Symmachiella dynata: one gene and its partner. The protein of the gene in region 1 interacts with the protein of each later gene in a pairwise test. Links are inferred from orthologs where the notes say so. Each region holds a gene or a part of one and is shown on either strand. Other genes may lie near its edges.

Evidence for each region.
Region 2: the proteins of tpiA (region 1) and pepT interact in binary tests that used the Escherichia coli proteins (3 or more experiments, as listed by UniProt). The link is inferred for Symmachiella dynata from one-to-one orthologs.

The regions. Positions count from the first base shown.
Region 1 is NZ_CP036276.1:5,984,001-5,994,180, reverse strand. The notes cover bases 789-3,541. They hold tpiA (triose-phosphate isomerase), read left to right. Parts: upstream 789-1,654; coding sequence 1,655-2,428; downstream 2,429-3,541. Other genes in these bases: Mal52_RS22770 (YicC/YloC family endoribonuclease), read left to right, coding at 3,053-3,541; secG (preprotein translocase subunit SecG), read left to right, coding at 2,526-2,966; pheA (prephenate dehydratase), read left to right, coding at 789-1,325. In the rest of the region: more of pheA, read left to right, coding at 117-788; more of Mal52_RS22770, read left to right, coding at 3,542-3,925; gmk (guanylate kinase), read left to right, coding at 4,021-4,614; Mal52_RS22760 (DNA-directed RNA polymerase subunit omega), read left to right, coding at 4,619-4,888; Mal52_RS22755 (flavoprotein), read left to right, coding at 4,991-5,539; Mal52_RS22750 (mercuric reductase), read right to left, coding at 5,547-7,067; Mal52_RS22745 (TVP38/TMEM64 family protein), read right to left, coding at 7,060-7,827; Mal52_RS22740 (chemotaxis protein CheX), read left to right, coding at 8,148-8,678; Mal52_RS22735 (STAS domain-containing protein), read right to left, coding at 8,732-9,073; Mal52_RS22730 (DUF2752 domain-containing protein), read left to right, coding at 9,339-9,806; Mal52_RS22725 (MDR/zinc-dependent alcohol dehydrogenase-like family protein), read left to right, coding at 9,857-10,180. UniProt on the Escherichia coli protein: Involved in the gluconeogenesis. Catalyzes stereospecifically the conversion of dihydroxyacetone phosphate (DHAP) to D-glyceraldehyde-3-phosphate (G3P).
Region 2 is NZ_CP036276.1:2,275,860-2,286,189, forward strand. Bases 1-2,903 are described here. They hold pepT (peptidase T), read left to right. Parts: upstream 1-785; coding sequence 786-2,021; downstream 2,022-2,903. Other genes in these bases: Mal52_RS08765 (S1 RNA-binding domain-containing protein), read left to right, coding at 1-548; Mal52_RS08775 (methyltransferase domain-containing protein), read left to right, coding at 2,504-2,903. Also shown: more of Mal52_RS08775, read left to right, coding at 2,904-3,298; Mal52_RS08780 (outer membrane protein assembly factor BamB family protein), read right to left, coding at 3,830-8,080; Mal52_RS08785 (hypothetical protein), read right to left, coding at 8,318-10,330. UniProt on the Escherichia coli protein: Cleaves the N-terminal amino acid of tripeptides.

The DNA of each region.
Region 1 (10,180 bases):
ACTCAAGACGAGCGAACAGACGCAACAGTATTCACAATAATGACTTACGCCCGCAGTCTTGACGGGCGGCCGGCACCCTCTGACCAGGGGCGTTAGACTCCGCCCGAAAGGCTCGCATGGCAAAAGCTAAAAGACCTGCGAAAAAACAGACCGCAACCAAGCGCCCAGCTGCCAAACGGCCAGCGGCGAAAGCTGCGTCCGCGAAACGCAAGAAACCCGCGGCAGCGCCAGCCACCCGGAAGGCACCTGCAAAACGCGGCGGCGGAACGATTGACGTCCAGTTGAAAAAGTTGGACCGCGAAATCCTCAAGCTGATCAACAAGCGCGCGGAGCTCACGGCCAAGTCGCTCAATAAGTTGCCCAACCCCCAACAAGCCACGTTCAATCCCGCTATTGACGATGAAATGTGGCAACAAGTTCAAAACGCCCACAAAGGTCCGCTGCCAATCCAAGCGGTCCGCAGCGTCTTTCGGGAAATCATCAACGGTGGGAAAAGCTTAGTCAAGACCCAGCGGATCGCTTACTTGGGTCCCGCTTTTAGCTTTACGCATCTCGCCGCCATCGAACGTTTTGGCAAGACTGCCGATTTCATTCCGGTCAATAGTATCGCCACGGTGTTCGAGGAAGTGAATCGTGGACTGGCCGATTTTGGCATCGTTCCCATCGAAAACAGTACCGATGGACGTGTGGTCGACACTTTGGACATGTTCACGCGGTTGCCGTTAAAGATCTGCGCCGAAGTCCAAATCAGCATCCATCACAACCTGATGTCACGCTGTCCCCGGGGTGAAATCACGGAAATCTACAGCAAACCGCAGGCACTGTCGCAATGTCGTGATTGGCTCAGCCGCAATATGCCGCAAGCGCGGTTGATTGAGGTCACTAGCACGTCAACCGCCGCTCAATTGGCGCGAGACAAGCAGGGTGTGGGAGCCATCGCCAGTTGGCAGGCCTCGACTGAATATGACCTGCAGATCGTGGCCGAGGACATTCAAGACAACAAGAACAACGTCACCCGCTTCGCTGTGATCGGTGATCACGTGAACAAGGCGTCGGGCGACGATAAGACCGCGATTCTGCTGCAAATTTCGCACAAACCAGGCTCATTGGCCGACACATTGGCGATCTTCAAGCGAAACAAGGTCAATCTCACCTGGATCGAGTCGTTTCCGCTCAAGGGGCCGGAAGGTGGTTATTTGTTCTTCTTGGACTTTGAAGGACATGCCAAAGAGGCCCGGGTCAAACGTGCGTTGTCAGAACTGGAACGGCGTGCGGTGCGGATCGAAGTGCTAGGTTCGTATCCCCGCAGTCCGTCGATTGAATAACCACTTTCCCTCGATAGATCGCTGCGTTGTGCACGGAACAGTTGGTTTTGTGCAACGGTCCTGACTGTTCTTGGCAAACTACGGGGATTTTCTGGGCTGCGTCCGCCTTGACGTTTCCCCGCGTGGTTACGAGAATCGCGACGGGGCGCTCCCTCCCTCCCGATCAGAGTCGTCTCCCGATGGCGAAGGTCCGCATTTGCGTCGCTGCAGTGCCTTATGGCAATCGACCGCCGGTGGGGGGACCGTTGAACATACAATTTGTGCCGCAGTTGCTCAATGTGCAGACTGGCGGCAAATTCTTAGAGAGCTAATTTGAAGGATATGGTGTTATGAGGCGGCTATTTGTTGCCGGGAACTGGAAAATGAACCTGCTGGGAGCCTCCGCAAAGCAACTCGCTGAGGGGGTCGCAGCGGCTGTTCCGGCGGATGAGTCAGCGATTGACGCGTTGGTTTGTCCCCCTTACCCGTATCTACGGGCCGTGGGCGGGGCCGTTGATGGCAGTGGTGTGCAATTGGGCGCACAGGATGTTTATCACGAACCTGAAGGGGCATTCACGGGCGAAGTTTCGGCCGACATGCTCGTTGACGTCGGGTGCGGCTGGGTGATTTTGGGGCACAGCGAACGGCGTCACGTGATTGGCGAAACCGATGAACTGATCAATAAAAAGGTCGCCGCAGCACTCAAAGCGGGGCTGAAAGTGATGCTCTGCGTGGGGGAATTGTTGAGCGATCGCGAAGCCAATCAAACCGAAGCGGTCGTCGACGCACAATTGGCCGGATCGCTGGAGGGAGTCAGCGACGCGGATATGGCGCAGGTCGCAGTGGCCTACGAACCGGTGTGGGCCATCGGCACCGGCGTGACGGCTTCCAAAGAACAAGCGGAATCCGCCCATGCTCATGTTCGCAATTGGCTGGCGGGTCGTTACAATTCAGAGGTCGCCGAGGCCACGCGGATCCTCTACGGCGGCAGTGTCAAACCGGACAACGCTGCGGAATTGATGTCGCAGCCGAATATCGACGGTGTTCTGGTCGGCGGCGCGAGTCTGAAAACGGATTTATTCGTGCCGATCATCGAAGCGGCGCGGCAAGTTGCCACGTCTTAAATTGCATTTGACCTATTCACGACCACCGGGACCAACGCCACGGGGCACGTCCATTTAATTTGCTGACGCCGATCCGCGGCGGCGTTGAAAGGAAGTCATGGGAACTTTCATTTTAGTTTTGCTGACCATCACCGGTCTGTTGTTGATGTTTATTATCCTGCTGCAACGAGGTCGTGGCGGCGGGCTGGCAGGTGCCTTGGGCGGAGCCGGGGGGCAAAGCGCCTTCGGGACCAAAGCGGGCGACGTGTTCACACGAATCACGGTGGGACTCGCCGTGTTTTGGGTCGTGTTGGCTTGCGTCTCGATCTTTGTGGTCAAGCCGAACAGCTTGTACGAAGGTGGAACCCTCGGCAATAATCCGACTGCCGGTGTGAGTGCCGGTGAGGACAAAGGGGATGCGGAAGGTCAGGACGCCACTCCCAAAGCCGACGGCGATGAAGCGGCCGGTGAGTTGGACCTGGGTTCACTCGAAGAAGAAACGCAACCGGCAACTCCCCCCTCTGAGACGAAGAGCGGCACTCCCGAAAAGCAGGAATAGTTTCGGGACGGACCCCCACAGTTACGCCGCAATCGGCGAATGGCCATTGATATAAGCAACAAGGCGTAATCGACGTGCTGTTGAGTATGACCGGGTTTGGCGAAACGCGCCACCAAGACGACCGCATGAGCGTGTCCGTCGAAGTACGTACCGTCAACAATCGCTACCTCAAATTGTCTATCAAATGCGCCGATGTGTACGGTGCTTTCGAAGGCGAAATCGAGAAGATCGCGCGCGAGTATATCTCGCGGGGAACGGTGATGGTCGCGGTCCGCGTGGAACGGGTTGCCACAGCTGCCGATGTGCGGCTCAATGAAATGGCGCTGCAGACTCTCAGTGAGCAGTTGCAAGGACTCGCAGCAAAAATGGGTGACGTGGCGGTCGGGCCGCTTACTGATTTGTTGGCCCTGCCCAATGCTGTGATCGATGACAGTAAACGCAACATCGACATCGACGCCGACTGGAAAATCATTCAAGACTGCCTACACGGAGCACTCAAGAACCTCCAACTGTTTCGCGAAGAAGAAGGCCGGTCCATGCGTGAGGATCTGCTCCTGCAAAAAGAGATTATTGCCACACAGTTACAAAAAACACGAGAACGCGCCCCGTTGGTGGTCAGTGAATACCGCGAGAAAATCCTAGACCGCGTAAGAAAGACATTGGCCGAAACGGATGCCAAGGTCGACGAATCCAACCTGATTCGCGACGTCAGCATCTTTTCCGACCGCGCCGACATTAACGAAGAAATCGCGCGTCTGGAGTGCCACCTGGATCAATTGGCTGCGTTTCTGAACGAGAAGTCGTCGTCCGGGCGGAAGCTGGAGTTTCTCAGCCAAGAGATGTTTCGCGAGATCAACACGATCGGTTCCAAGGCCAACGACGTGCAAATTGCCCACAGCGTGGTGGAAATGAAGGCCGCCATCGAAAAAATGCGGGAAATGTTGCAGAATATAGAATAGGCCCGCCCCGGCCGACCGGTAAACTGCCGTGTCGAAACGGGAATTGAATTCACACAATTACCCCTTAATCCATTTTGTCGAACTCAGCTTGCACCGTGACCGCACCGGAAACTCGCTCTTTTGTTGATATTCGCGTCTTAGTGCTTTCCGGACCAAGTGGAAGCGGAAAGTCGACGATTGTGGACCGTCTGGTGAACGTGGCGCCGGTGCAGTTGGTCAAGGTGGTCTCAGCCACAACACGACCACCGCGCGCGGGTGAGGTCAACGGGCGGGATTACTACTTTTTGTCGCCAGAGGAGTTTGAGCAAAAACGCCAAGCCGGAGAATTCATCGAATGCGAGGAAGTGCACGGCAACGGTAACTGGTACGGCACACTGCGTAGCGAACTGACTCGCGCCCAACAAGCCGGGGCATGGGCCTTCTTAGAAATCGACGTCCAAGGCGCGTTGTCGATCATCAAGGAATATCCTGACGCCGTGTCGGTGTTTTTAACAACCGCCTCGGAAGGGGACTATGAACAACGCTTGCGCAACCGCGGGACGGAGTCGGAGGATGCGATCCAGCAGCGACTGGAAACGGCTCGTCGAGAATTGAAACTGTCTAAAGAATACAAACATATCGTAGTCAACGACGACTTGGACCGAGCGGTCTCCGAGATCTGTCACATACTTGCAAGTGCGGAGGGTTAAGACATTGTACGATGAACTGATGGAAGAACAGATTGTCAATAAAGTGGGCGGCCGTTTTAAACTGTCCACATTGATTCAAAAGCGAATGGTGGCGCTCAACCGCGGTTCCCGGCCCTTGGTGGAAATTCAATCCAAGGACGCCATGGAAATCGTGATTCGCGAAATCATGGAAGATAAAATCTACCTCGACAACACAGGCAACTTGGCGATTGCCGCCGACGAAGGTCCGGATGCCGACGGTGACGATGCCGGTCCCAGCCTGGAAGATCTCTAGGACATATTTCAGTCACGCATCATGCTCGGTGGATAGGTTTTGTATTCAATGACTGGGAATGGCAGGGTGATCCCGCCGCCCCGGCCAGATTGAGAACGATCCATGAATGACCGCGAAGTATTATTGGGCGTGACAGGCGGCATCGCTGCCTATAAGACGGCCGAACTCTGCAGCCGGTTGGTTCAAGCCGGCGCGGGGGTTTCGGTGGTCATGACGACGTCCGCCGAGAAATTCATCGGCGCGACGACGTTTGAAGCCCTGACCGGCCGCCCGGTGCATCGGCAACTCTTTCAGCCCCAAGAACACCATATCGGGGAGCACATTGGCTTGGTCCGCCGTGCGGATTTGCTGGTCGTGGCTCCCGCCTCGGCAAATTGTCTGGCAAAATTCGCACACGGTCTCGCCGACGATTTGCTCTCCACCATTGCACTGACGCATACCGGCCCAATCCTGATGGCGCCGGCGATGAATAGCGAAATGTGGCAAAAGCCATCTGTGCAGCGCAACATCGCACAACTGCGCGAAGATGGCGTGCTGTTCATCGAACCAGGTAGCGGCTGGCTCAGCTGCGGCCAAGTCGGCCCCGGCCGCATGGCAGAAGCAGCCGAGATCTTGGACCGCGTGCGGGAATTGTTGGACGTGTCGGGCTAGCTTTAGTTCACAGCGTCCAGGAGAGCCATTTCTCGAACAGCTTTTTCACCAACGGTGTGAGCCGGGTGCGGTTGTAGGCGTCGGCGGTGCGTTTGATGGCTTCGGCTTGGGTGGGGTAGGGGTGGATCGTTTTGGCGATCTTTGCAAGGCCCACGTTGCCGGTCATTGCTGTCGTGATTTGTGAGATCATCTCTCCCGCATGGGAGGCGACAATGGTGGCGCCGATGATTTTGTCGGTGCCGCGCCGCAAGTGAATCTTAATAAAGCCATCCGTTTCGCCATCTAAAATCGCCCGGTCGACGCCGGACAGTTCCTGCGTGAATGTTTCGACCTTGATACCTTGTTGACGGGCTTGGTGGTCGGAGAGCCCGACGTGGGCGATCTCTGGGTCGGTGAATGTACACCACGGGATGTTGAGCGACGACGTTTTCGCCCGGCCTTTGAACAGCGCGTTCTGGATGACGATGCGGGCCATGGCATCGGCGGTGTGCGTGAATTTGTAGGGAAAGCAGATGTCGCCGGCTGCGAAGACATTGCGATTCGTTGTGCGGAGATGGTCATCGACGACCACGCCGGTTTTTTTGTCGTATTCAACCCCGGCAGCTTCCAGGCCAAGCCCTTCGACGTTCGGTTCCCGACCGGCACTGACCAGAATGGCCTCGCATTCGATCTGCCGTGATGTTCCACCTGCGGTGAAGGTGATTGATTTTTCAGTACCGTCGTCGCGGACGGAATCAATGTCACAATTGACGTGGAGGTCTACGCCATCGGCGATCAAGGCCTGTTGAACGATGGCTGCTGCGGCGGCATCTTCTCGGTGCAAGACGTGCGGGGCGGATTGGAGTAAGGTCACCTGCGAGCCGAAGCGGGCAAAGGCTTGCGCCATTTCGCAGCCGATCGGACCGCCGCCGATGACGGCCAGTCGGCGGGGAAGCTCGGTTAAGGAAAACAGAGTTTCATTGGTGAGATAGGCCACCTCGTCGAGTCCGGGGATCGGGGGCGTTGCTGCCCGCCCGCCGGTGGCGATCACGGCTTTCTTGAATTTCAACGTTTGTCCATCCACCTCGATCTTATCGCCGCTGGTAAAAGTTCCCTGGCCGAGAAAGACATCGACGCCGTTGTCGCGAAATCTCGCCGCCGAGTCGTGCGGACTGATCTCGGCCCGCAACCGCCGCATGCGCTGCATTACGGTGGCGAAGTCGACAGTGACTTCGCCGGCGACATTCACGCCGAACTCAGCTGCATGGCGGATTTGAGCAGCAATGCGCGAGGAACGGATCAGCGCTTTGGAGGGGACGCAGCCTACGTTGAGACAATCGCCACCCATCAGATGCCGTTCCACCAGCGCCACCTTGGCACCCAATCCGGCGGCACCGATGGCTGCGACCAGTCCAGCGGTGCCAGCTCCGATGATCACGAGATGATACCGTGGTTGCGGTTGCGGATTTTCCCAGTCCGACGGGTGCACGTTCGCGACGAGCTCGGCGTTGTAGGGATCGGCTGGGAGGACTTCAATCGGATCAGACAACGGGTGAGTCTCCGTCAGGGGGTGATTGGTCGGAGCTGTGCTGGGCTTCGTGGTTTTCAGTGGGTGCGCTGGGCGGCAGTGCGTCTCGCAACGATTTTTGTGCGATGCGGGTGATGAAAACCGTAGCGACAACGGTCATGACCAGACCGAATCCAAACAGCAGTTTTTGCCCCAAGCCACCGTCATAATTTCCCGTAGAAAGATCCGCCAAGCTTTTCAAAGCCGATCCGATGTACACATACATCGCCGTACCGGGCAGCATGCCGATCCAGGAGGCGAGGATATAATCGCGGAATGAAACGCGCGTGAGGCCGAAAGAGTAGTTGAGCAGATTGAAAGGGAACACCGGCGAAAGCCGCGTCAACAGCACGATTTTGAATCCCTGTTCACCGACAGCGGCATCGATCAAGCGAAACTTTTCATTCTTAGCAACCTTGGCGGCAATCACGTCACGTAACAATGTACGTCCCAACCCAAACGCTGCTGCTGCGCCGAGCGTACTGCCCACCGAAATCGTGACAATGCCGATCGGCACTCCCCAAAGAAAGCCGGCCCCTAAGGTCAGGATCGATCCCGGGACAAATAAAACCGTCGCCACCACATAGACGGCTGCCAAGACCACCGGGCCGGTGGACCCCATCCGCTGGACCGCTTCGACAAATTGCAGCAAGTACTCTTTGGTGGGCAGAATCGCAATCGCTGCAATGACGACGACGGCGAGCACAACCAAAACGCCAATGCGGATCGCCGACGATTTCATAAGGCGAACGATTCTTCGTTAAGGACAGAACATGGCAATAAGGATCGATATCACACAATTAAAGGATTGGGAGTGTTATATCTGTAGGGTAATTCACACTGGTCCCGATCAAACTCTCCCGGCAAGCAAAGCCTTGACGTTTCTGACGGTTTGAAATGTTACGAATAACACATGACTTGAGCCACTCAAACGGTCGCTCGCTGGGAATTGCCAACCATTACCGTTCGTTTTGAGATTGGTTCGCACATTCGCCAACCCCAGGGTCGATAAGAAAGCCTGTGATGTAATTCTTGGCGTCTGCAGACTTCAGAGGAGACGACATGGTAGCGGCAATAGCCAGTGACAATCCGACAGCCACCCTGCCAGTGAACGAAAAGCTATTTCGTGCCATTTCTACCAGCGTGGAAGACGCACTGTCAATGGGCGGTTTGGTCGCTTCATGCGTGGGAACTTCGTCGGTGCCGATCCCGGGCAATGGGACGATCACCGGTCTGATCGGCGTGCATGGGAGTGCTTCCGGATTTGTGACGGTGAACTCCTCCGAGACGCTAGCAATGAAGGTCGTCGGCGGATTGCTGCAAGATGATTTTTCTACGCTCTCTGCCCAAATCATCGATGGATTTGGCGAACTGACGAACATCATTGCCGGGGGAATTAAGGCACGACTTTCAAAATCGGAGTTTCAATTCTCAAAGATCACCGTCCCCTCGGTCATCATCGGTGAATCCTACGAGATCGCCTATGCTAAGGGGCTGGAATTCATTTGCGTAGTGTTTGAATTGAATGATCCCAATGCCATCATGCTGGACCAAAGACTCTTGCGGGTGAGCATGTCGTTGCTGCGGCTTTAAAGGGACCTCCTCCGTTCAAGCGTGTCTGTCGTGATGAGCAACCAAAGCGTGCTTCACTGCTCGCCCTTCTCGATCTCGACATCATAGACCTGCAAGATCTGATCCAGCTTGGTGACTTCTAAGACCTCGCGCACATCGTCGCTGGGATTGCAGACGTGGACTTCCACATTCAGTTGTCTGAGGGAAGCCAACAGCCCCAACATGCCGCTGGGGACCAGTTTGACACCTGTCAGGTCAAACGCCAGTTTTTCCGTACTGTGCTCTTTCACCAGCGCAATGATTTCGCTGCGGCACGCGCCAATATCCAATTGATCGAGAATTTCACGCCCACCAAACCCCAAGACCGTCATCGGTCCGGTACTGTAGATCTGTAAAATTGGGCCACTGTCTGTCATCTGGCTCCCCTTGGTTATCCGTTCCGATCCGCCGGCGGCATGCACGATGTCACCGGCAATGTGAACTAGGTCGATCAACTCGATTGCGAGGCCGTTTCGGTCCGCATACTATAGAAAATACGCCCCGACTCTCCAATGTGCAATTGCGCCGGACTATTCCCGATTTTTGCATCCACCATTTACTGTGGGCCAGACGCCGAATGTCGACGTCGACAGATGAGTGATCGAATCCCCTTCGTCCCTATTTGTTGTTTGCGGCTTCCACATGCCGATTGCCCCCGCCAACTCGTCCGGCCGTTTGTCCGCTGCCTCCGCAGTACGGCGGCGGATTCGTGGCGGCGATTGGTTTTGGATAGCATTGGCTGTGTTGATCCCATTGGCCGGCTGGTTCCTGCAGGTCGTGGGGACCGACCACGTGTCTCTCCTCGGCAATTCAAGCTGGCAGCTGCCAGATATATGCTATTCCCGAAGTTGGCTGGGAGTCGAATGCCCCGCTTGCGGGATGACGCGGAGCACCATTCATCTGGTCCATGGTCAACTGGCCGAGTCGTTGAGCGTGCACCGATTAGGGTGGCTGGTGTTATTGGTCATCCTCGCTCAGGTCCCCTATCGACTGTTGATTCCCTGGCAGCAGCGCGTCAGCGATCCCCGCTGGATCCGTTACGAAATGAGAATGTGGGCCGGCTTGGGGATTTTGCTGATCTTGAATCGGATCTGGGATGTGCTGGTCTGAACGTCCGTTCTCGGTCGCCCCGTCAAAAACCGTAAGTGAGTGACCGTTCCATGCGCGCTGTCATGTTTGATGAAACCGGAATCTCGTTTCGCGAGAATATTCCGCAGCCCGTTTGCCGCGAAAACGAAGTGTTGGTCCGCGTGCTGCTGGCAGGTCTCTGTGAGACCGACCTGCAACTCGTCCAAGGCTACATGGGGTTTCACGGCATCTTAGGACACGAATTTGTGGGCGTTGCCGAAACGGGACGCTTTGCCGGGCAACGCGTTGTGGGTGAAATCAATTGCTCCTGTGGTAGCTGCGAAACTTGCCGGCAGGGGCTGGCCACACATTGTCCGCACCGCACGGTACTCGGCATTTTGAATCACGACGGCGCC
Region 2 (10,330 bases), 3.7 Mb from region 1 along the record:
TCGGCGGGATTGATGGCTTGTTGCACGTGGCTGAGATGAGTTGGACGCGGGTCAATCATCCTCGCGACATTCTCAAAGTCGGACAACAACTCGAAGTGCAGTTGATTTCGGTCGATGCCGAGAAAAAGAAAATCAGCCTGAGCCTCAAGCAGTTGAAGAAAAATCCCTGGGACGACTGCGTGCAGCGGTATCCCGTGGAGTCGATTGTGCAGGGCAAAGTGACCAACATCACCAATTTCGGCGCCTTTATCGAAATTGAGGAGGGCGTCGAAGGGTTGATTCACATCAGCGAAATCGACTATCGCCGCATCAACAAGGTGTCGGATGTCTTGAAGGAAGGGCAGGAAGTGGAGGCCAAGGTTGTTTCCATTGATGGGGAACGCAAGCGGATTGGCCTGTCGATGAAAGCCCTCAAGGCCAAACCGGAACCGGTGAAAAAACCGAAGGACGAGGATCTCTCACCCAGCGGCGGCGAAGCGTACCAACGCAAACGCAAAGGTCCGCTCAAGGGAGGCACGGGCGGCAGCAGTGGCCCGTTGTTCGGTTGATCGGCGACAGGCAGTCCTGCGGTGTTGCGTAGGTCGCTGATGGCGGATTACGACAGTCCATGTTGAACGATCTTACAGGTTGTTGAACGTCGGAAATCATGCGGCCACCTTGCTGGACAAGGAGCGCCGTGCACGACAGCAAGCTGTCGGTTTGGGGACTTACGTTCTGACATCCGCTAATCTGTGTTTGATCTGTGATGGTCCACTTGATTCGACAGGCTAAAGGAGACACGCCCCGTGACCACGCTACTCGACCGGTTCTTGCGCTATGTACGGATTGATACGCAAGCTGATGAAACCAGCGACACTTCGCCCAGCACGAGCAAACAACTGACATTGTCGCGGCTGCTGGCCGAGGAATGTGAGGCGATCGGGCTGGCAGACGTTTCCTGCGACAAGTTCGGCAACGTGATGGCCACAATTCCCGCGACTGTGGATCACGATGCTCCGATGATCGTCTGGGTGGCACATGTCGACACGTCACCCGAATTCACGGCTGAGAACGTCAAACCGATTGTGCACGAGAATTATTCCGGCGGCGATATCGTGCTGCCGGGCGATACGACGCAAGTAATTCGCGTGGAGGACAATCCGGTTTTGCGGGAGTTGATCGGTTCAACGATCATCACAACCGACGGGACGACGTTGTTAGGAGCGGACGACAAAGCCGGGGTGGCGGTGATTATGACGGCGGCGGCGTGGCTGATTGGCGATAATACCTTGCCGCGGGGGCCGGTGCGGGTTTGTTTTACCTGCGACGAAGAGATCGGGCGGGGGACGGAGAACCTGGACCTGGAAAAACTGGGCGGGGTCTGCGGTTATACGCTCGACGGTGAAGGGCGGGGGATGATCGACAACGAGACCTTCTCGGCCGATCAAGCGGTGATTACCGTGACGGGCGTGAACACGCATCCTTCGAAGGGCAAAGGGGTGATGGTCAATGCGATTCGGATTTTGAGCCGCTTTATCGCCGCCTTGCCGACCGATTGGCTGAGTCCGGAAACGACCGACGACCGCGACGGGTTTTTGCATCCGTATGTCTTCGAAGGGGGCGTAGCGCAATCGACGGCGCGGATTATTCTGCGGGATTTTGATACGGCGAAATTGGCGGAGTATGCGGAGTTGTTGGAGGAGATTGCCGAGCCGCTGCGGGAAGAATTTCCAGAAGCCAAGATCGACGTGGCGATTTCGCAGCAGTATCGCAACATGGCCGACGGTTTGAAAACCGAGCCGCGGGCGGTTGCCAAAGCGGTCGAAGCGATGCAAGCGGTGGGGATCGATCCGCTGCTGAGCATCATTCGCGGTGGCACGGATGGCTCACTGTTAACCGCACAGGGCTTGCCGACACCGAACCTCTCCACCGGCCAACACAACCCGCACTCGCCACGGGAATGGGCGAGTCTGGACGAGATGCAAACGGCAGCAGATGTGTTGATCAAACTGGCTGAGGCGTGGAGCACGGAGCGGGTTTGAGCTGAATGCAGCAGAGCCGTAATCGAATCTGACCGTTCATTTCTTAGCCACAGATTGAACACGGATCAAACATAGATTTTCCGTCGGGACTCAAGATCATCCCAAACCGACGGCTTGCCGTCGCAGTGTGCGTTCCGTGCCAGACGACGCGCCGGTGTATTAGCAGCGGTCATTCCTAAGCCGGTTGATCCTGGTTCCTTTTCTTTGCGCCCTTGGCGGCTTGGCGTGAGGATTCTTTTTTGTGCTATTGGGAATATCGGAGATCGAAGAGGCCGGTGAAAGTCCTCCTCGGCTGATGCTGATCATGGTATTTGCTGGGTGCCTCAGTTGGGCAGGGATTGCATTCGATCAAAACGTGTTGAACTGGGAGGAATGGGCTGTCTCTGTTCTGATTGCTCTTGACGCATATCGCGGATTGTCTTAAATCCACGCGGCGATTTGGGATGGGCTCTCCCGTTCAAGGCTTTAAGGAGTATGACTCGGTGAATGCAGTTGCAAAAGAAGTGTGGACGCGAATGCCGGTTTTTGTAAGACGATTCCTGCATTCGACCAAAGCCGATCTGCTCGCGAGACGCTCGCAAAATCAACAAGTCGGTGTCGCGAAGAATAGGAACTGGCAGAAATTTTTCTCCGACCAGCTATCCGGCACAGGGTTGGAGATCGGAGCGCTGCACCAACCGATGCTGACCCATGATCGGATGCAGGTCGACTATATCGATCGTCTGACCACAGCGGAGTTGCGGCTACAGTACCCCGAACTCAACGAGTTGCCGTTGGTTGAGCCAAACCTGATTGGTGATGGGGAAACGTTGGCGAACGTGGCCGATGACAGCTACGATTTTCTGATTGCCTCGCATGTTATCGAACACATGAAAAACCCGCTGGGCTCTTTGGAGCAATGGTGCCGCGTGGTCAAGCCGGGAGGGAAAGTTTATCTCGCGATTCCGGACAAACGGGCGACCTTTGATGTGAATCGCACGCGGACCTCGCTGGCGCATCTGATCTTGGATTACCAGCGTCCCTCAGCAGATCGTGACTACGAACACTACCTCGACTACGCAAACCTGGTGAATCACACCAGTGGTGACGCAGCGATTGCAGAGGCTGACCGACTTTGGGCAATCGACTATAGCATCCATTTCCATGTCTTCGTTCCTGAGGACATCACGGAACTGGTGAATTGGTTTTCCGCTCACGTCGCGCCGGTCAAAATTCTGACAGGGCCGGTGATGAATGCCGGCAGCCACGAATTCCACATGCTGCTTCAAGTGGACTGAATTTGGGCTTGCGCTGCACGACGAAAAAAGCCTCACGCCAAGCTGCAAAGCTCTTAGCGCGGTAGAACCGTAACCCAACAGGGCCGTTCATTTCTTAGCCACAGATTGAACACGGATTTCCGGACGTGAGTCTGGATCATCCCAAACCGACGGCTTGCCGTCGCATTGTGCGTTCCGTGCCGGACGACGCGTCGGTGTATTGGTGGCGGTTCATCTCAGTTCTTTTCTTTGCGGCCTTTGCGGCTTGGCGTGAGGATTCTTTTCTGCGCTTTTGGGTTTGACCGAAATCGATGAAGATGGACCCGCCGTAAACGGCGGGCCTAATACCGCTGCGCGGCGAACGCCGGTAAACCGGCGTTTTGCACATCCCGGCCATTCTGGTCACTGACCGGTGATCACTCGCATTCGTTGTGTTCGGAGCCTTCGGACCGGCGGTTGCCAGACGGTCGGTCCTCAGCAACGAACAAACCTGCGTAGAAATCGTCTGTCGCGACCCCTAAATAGTCGGTTTGGGTGATCGGCCTAGCGACTTTAATCCTCGGCGATTACCTCCACGCCCGATAGGACGGCCTTGTGGGGGCCGGTGGTCTTTAAGCCGATGGTGAGGGTTTCTTCGATGGGGATGCCGTGGAACTCGCGTATTACGGCACGTTGGGGGCCCTCAGCGGCGGCGGTGATGTCGAAGTCTTTGAGAACCGTTGAGTCCTGTAATGTGACATCGAATTGTCGCTGGCCCGGTTGCATTGTGGAATCGGGCTCGGTGAAGAAGAGTCGCACGGTGTAGGGCCGGATGGCGACTTTCTCTTTCTTAGGGGCACTGTCCCCAAGATCCAAGACCAACTGCGGGGCTCCCTGTTTGTCGCGGTCGCGAGCCTTGGCGACGTGGCTGCCTGAGCCTTCGATGAGAAAGGCAACGGCGTTGCCCGGTTTCCAGTCAGGACCGTCGACGATTTCCTGCAGTAGGGCCGTTAAATCGGCGGTGCGTTGATCGGGGCCGGTGTCTCCCTCTTTGAGCCATGGTTTGGGCTTCCAATTGACTTGGGCCTTCGTTCGCTTGCGGGAGGAGAGGTTGTCTGGTTTTGTTGTGAATTCCGCAGCGTTGGCGGTGGCTTCGGCGGTGATGGTCATATCGGCTGCGGCGCTGGAAGGCTCATCGACCTTGAATTGAATGTAAGCGGACTTAATTTTGGTGCCGCGGGGGATGGGGACCTTCTGGAAACGAATCCCAACTGTTTGGCTGCTGCTATCTTCAACCAATTCCAGGTCGCTGCTTCCCAGCGAGACGTCACCGTTCGAGGCTTCTTCAGCATCGTCGCTGTCCTGTTTGACTGGGACTTGCAGTCCGCCTTGCTCATCCTGTTTTGGCGTGAGATGGATCACAATGTCTTGCGCACCGGTAACTCCCGAAGCGGCAACCCAGGGTTGCTCACCGTCGATTCGCGATGCGTGGTGTCGGAAATACTGGATGTCTCCGTTGACGCTGACATCGATATTCGGAGAGGGGCCGCCCACACTGGGGAACTCCATCCACAGCGTGTCGTTATCAGCGCGACGATCGCCCGGCGCTCCGAAATTAATACCGACTTGTTTAACACGGTTGCCATCATAGGCGAAGTCATTGTGCGTCCAGATTTCCAGCCCCGGCATGTGCACCATCGCCAGGGAGGTTTGGTTTTGGAAGGAACAGCGGCAGGTGCGGGTGTAATCGGGAGCGTTGAGCAAACCACCGGCGGCGATCAAGTTGGACGTGCAGCCCGATTTGAATCCGCCGAAGTGTCCCGTCCCGCCATCGGTGGTGAGATCAAAAAACGCAGCCGCCGAAGAGCGGAAGGTGATCAAATTCTCGCTGGCGATGGGGTAGTTGCACCCCTTGGTCGAGGAGAACGTCCATTCCGCTTTTTGACCGGTGATGGGGTCCGTACGATACCGGACATCGCCGGTGAGTAGACTATACATTTTTCCGCCGGCGATAATGTCCTCGCCATGCAGGATCGGTGGAGTGGAATATTTCAGCGGCTTGTCCCAGACGACCTCACCAGTTTTCGCCTTGTAGGCGATCATTCTCGATCCATCTTCGGAGCGGACTGTGTCATTTGAGGGGCGGGTTGATTGCAACATGAGACCGTGCTCCTGGGAGCAACTCAGCCAGGTGCCGAAGACATTTTCGTTGGTCTGCCACAGCGGTTCGCCCGTTTGCAGGTCGTAGGCGGTCAACTTGTAGGTTTCGGGCTTGGCTTGTCCGCGGCGGCGGAGTTTCTCTTCCAAGTTGGGGGGCAATTTGTCTAAGCAATACAAGACACCGTCCATGGCTGTGATGGCGTTGTGCAAAAATCCGTGTTGGGCGTTGGCTTGCCAGCGAATTTTTCCGGTTTGCCGATCCATGACCACCAGAGCAGCGCTGGCCGATTTATCGTAATCGGTGAACCGCCACTTGCTGCGACGTTTGTCACTTTGGTCGTGCGGCATATTGAGCTTCTTGGAGAAGTCGGCAAAGCCGGCTCCGGCGATGAGTGCATCTCCGTCGACTCCCAAATAACCCCAGCTTTCCGCCGACTCGCCATCTGCATTTTTGGGAAGCGGAATGGAAGAGACGGTTGATCCATCGCGGGCATCCAACACTCGGATAAATTTCCCTTCGATGATGTAGATTTTGTCCTCAGTCGCGATAAAGTTCGTGCCTCGCGCATTGGAACCGGGAATGTGGACTTGATTGTATTCAGTGCTCAGCGGTGTGTTTTTGTAGGTCTGGTCAAAAAACGTACCGTAGGTGCCGAGGTTTTTGAGCAGGGTTTTCCAGATCACGCGGCCAGTGTAAACGTCACGGGCGCTTAAGCTGTCCATGCCTTGGATGTAGAGCCGTCCACCGATGATCTGTTCCGGGGGGCCGTGTCCGTGACGGGGGAGGACGTCCATGTTGGAACTGCCGCCGAACCACAAAATCCCCAAAGGCAGTTTGACGAGCTTGTCGTCGGATTTGATCGTGTTGCGGATATTGCCGTATTGGTGTGTCCAATCGCCCGCACCGGGGAGTGCCCCTTTACGGGTGACAATGCTGATGTCTCCCATCCGTCCATGGTGTACGCCTTCTAAACCGGCCTGCTCGATCAACTTTTTGTTCGCTTCGGATTCACCCACGAACAACGCTCGGCCCCCGTAGGGACGCAGGCTTTCAAAAACCGTTTTGAGTGTTTCTGGATCGTCGACACGAATGCCGGTGGTGAATGATGAGAAGTAAGGGGGCACATCGAAGCTGTCGACCTCGCCGACGTGCAAGGCGATACGACTACCGTAAAGTCCGGCATCATCCAACCGTCGTCGTAGTTTTTCGACGACTTCGGCATCGGGGCTGACACCGACAATGTTAAAGTCTGTTTGCCGCGCAAATGCTTCGAGCGTATCGTCATCCTGCACGCCGTACATGACCGCATACCCACTGGGATCGTCGGTAGCATGCAGGGTTTCTTTGACGAATTCTTCGGTTTGCTCATCCAGTTTGTTCTCAGTCGGCTTATCAGCAATAACGACTGGCTGGGCGACCTCGTCGGCACCGAATGCCATGATCTTGCCGTCGAGCGTGACTGCGAATAGGCGGTCGTCGGCGGCGATGAGTCGTTTGACATCGCCCTCGACCGGGATGCGGCCGACGATTTGTTGAGGCTCGCCGTTTTTGGGGAGTTGAATGATGGTGATGCCATCTTTGCCGGCGGCGTACAGCCGATCGCCGGCGCGGATCATGTCGTTGTTGGCATCGGCTTCGAGTTCCCAGGCGGCATTGCCGGGAGCATCGAGCGTGCGTTTGATGATGGAGTCGCCGCAATAATAATAGCCATCGTCGGAAACAACGGGTTGTTTGCCTTTGCTGCGTCCCAGGGAGTTTCCGGTTTTGATATCGAAGCGGGAGTATTCGTCATCGCGTTCGTGGCCGAAAAAGATATCGTCGTTGGCGAATGCCCAGGACCCTCCGGACTTGCCGTATTTGGCAAGATGGAAGTATTCAAAACGGCCGGTCTCCCGGTCGAACACGGCGGGGATCGAGCGTCCGCCGGGGATGATCAACTTGTCCTCGGTGGCTACCAAGCAGCCTTGGGGAGCGACGCCGGCAAACGCGGGATAGTTGTGAGGTTGTTGTAGGTAATCCGCGCCGGTGCCGTCATTGACCCATTGGATCTGGCCGGTTTCGGCATCGAGGGCGTAGATGAATGTTCCCATGAAGGGCCAAATGCTGGCAGCGAAATAGACTGTCCCTTCGCGAAGCACCGGAGCGCCGCGTGCGGGCCACGTGGAGATCAATCGTTCATTGCCCAGGATGCGGCGATCGGAGGGGCCGCCGCGGAATTTCCAGATTTCTTCGCCGGTCTCGGCACTTACGCAATACAAAAATCCATCGTCGCTGACAAAATAGACTTTGCCATCTTCCGCTGCTGGAGGAAATCGCACCGGGCCGTCGACATAGACTCGCCATTTTTCCGCACCGGTTTTGGTGTCGAGCGCGACGACTTTGTCGCTGTCGTTGAATCCGATGTAGAGTGTGTCCCCCAGAACGATCGGTTCAAATACCCGATCGTATTTCATCAGGTCTTGATTGAGTGGATCGTCCCAGACTGTGATGCGAGGCGAGTACTCTCGGACCCATTGCAACTGCAGGTCGGTCGGCAGTTCGTGTGGCGATGAGGCGGTGCGTCCGGCATCGTAACGAAACATCGGCCAATCGCCGGCGGTTAGGTTCGTGGGCGCGGCCATGAACAAGGTGACGACGAGTGTCAGTTGAGCAAGGAGTGGCATGCGGCTGTTCATGTCGATGTAGCTTTCTCTCGTGCGCGAGCGACGCCGGGGAGTGGGACAATTTCGATAGCGACTTTGATTATCGCCGCTAGTGCGCGAAGCTGCAACAGGCAGATGCGGAGATTTTCCTGCATGAGAAAAATCGGTTCTGGAGATATCAAAAAAGGCGCGGAAATGCCTAAGCGTTTCCGCGCCTGAATTCTCTAAAGATGGCTGAGAAATGGAAGTCCAGTCGCGTTATTTTTTGAACGTCAATCCAGAATCTTCATCACCGCCACCTACGATTTTGAAGTTGAAACTCTTGTCGTCGACCCATTTGAGTCGTCCGACCAAGGCGTTGTGGTCAGGCCGTGCCAGCGTTAGTAATCCGTTGCCGATCACGTATTCACCACTGAATTTATGGGTTTCTCCCTTGGCTGTATAAACCCAAGTAAAGGTTCCCTCAGCAGTCAACGTTAACTCAAACTTCATATTGTCTTCGCTGACCGACTTCCAGGTGCCCACATATTTCTTCAAATCCGCTTTGGGAGCGGCTTGTGGTGTCGCCGGATCGGGTTGATCCTCCGTGGCCGCCGGTGTCGGTTCGTCGGGCGTATCGGTCGCCGGTTGTTCCGGTTTCGGCTCCGCAGTTGCGTCCGGTTGAGAGGCACCGGGTTGGGCGTCGTCCGACGGTGGTGCTTGCGGCGGGGTGTCGGATGGCGTCTTGGAGGGCGCTTCTAACATCGGCTGTTTGTCGGAAGGTTGATCTTCCGAAGTTGGCGGCTGCGGTTTGAAGTCCTCGGCCGCCGGAGGGGTGGGAGGTTGTTTGACTTCCGGTTCCTCCGCTTCTGGTTCCCGGGCTTCCGGTTCCTGGGCTTCCGGTTCCTGGGACTCCGTTTGCTGAGGAGGAACGACGATTGGCTTGGTGAATTCACCCGGCTCGTCGTCGTTGGTGACGGGCGCTGGTTCCTTTGTCACAGCTGGTAGGTCCTCGCCCGTGAGTTGTTTATACAAGTTGCGCGACAGTTGGTCATCGGGTTGGAGTGCGACCGCCTTGGCAAATTCGTCGGCAGCTGCCGTGTTGTGACCACAAGTCAAATACTGGTACCCCAACAAGAATCGGACGAGTGCCGATTGCTTGTGATCGTTGCGGTACTTCTCCAAGGCGCGCAGTTGTTGCGTATAGACGTCGACATTGGGGTACAGGCCCAACAATGTCGACCAGTTCCAACCGGGGCCGGCAGACAAGACGGGATGCAGGACCGATGCCGCTTCCTCATAGTTGCCTTGCGCGAACAGAATCAGCGCGCGGAATTCGTGCAACACGCTGTCCAACGGCATGGTCACCAGCGCGCTGTCGACCAATTGCATTGCCCGGGTGTAGTCGCCTTGTTTGAAGGCGGCGCGGGCATCGTCAAAGTATTGCAGGCCGACATCCGACGCCGATTCTTCGGCCGGTTCGGCGAGGAGTTGTGAGTAGTCGACGACGGAATTATCGACGGCTACGTAATACGGGTTCGAATAATAGGAGGGGTAGCCCCAATCGGTATAAGCGGAGTAGTAGGGATAGCCATAGCCATACCCGCCTCCATAGCCATAACCGTTGGAGTACCAGGGGAGTCCCCAAAAACCAAACAGCCAATTGCCATAGTATCCGTAATAGCCTCTGCGGCCGTAGCCATAACGACCGTAGCCACGTCGACCGTATCCATATCCACGCCAGCCATAACCACCTCGGCCGTATCCCCCCTTGCCGTAACGGCCGTAACCACCGCGGCCACGGTCGTAGCCGCCGCGATTTCCGGAGCGATTTCCACCACGGTAATAGGACGAATTGCCGCCTGGCCCACCACGTCTTCCGCTGCCTGCAAATTGATTTCCACGCCCACCGCGACCGCCGCCTGGACCTGCATTCCCGCGTCCACCACCGGAGCCTGCGTTCCCGCGTCCACCACCGGAGCCTGCGTTACCGCGACCACCGCGACTGCCACCTGGACCTGCGATCGAACGTCTACCGCCGGGAGCTGTCCCGCCACCGCGGACTCCACCACGACCACCGGAATTGATATTGCCACGACTCCCAGGGCGCATTGTGATTGAGCCGCGTGATGAGGAACCACTACGGCGACTACCGCCGACTCCGGCTCCACGCGGATTGATTGCGGCGCGACCGCGACTGGATCCGCCGCTGCGGGCGGTGCTACCACCAGATCGACCGCGTGAGGTAATACTGCGGCCAGACGATCCGCCGCGCGAAGGACTACGGCTGGA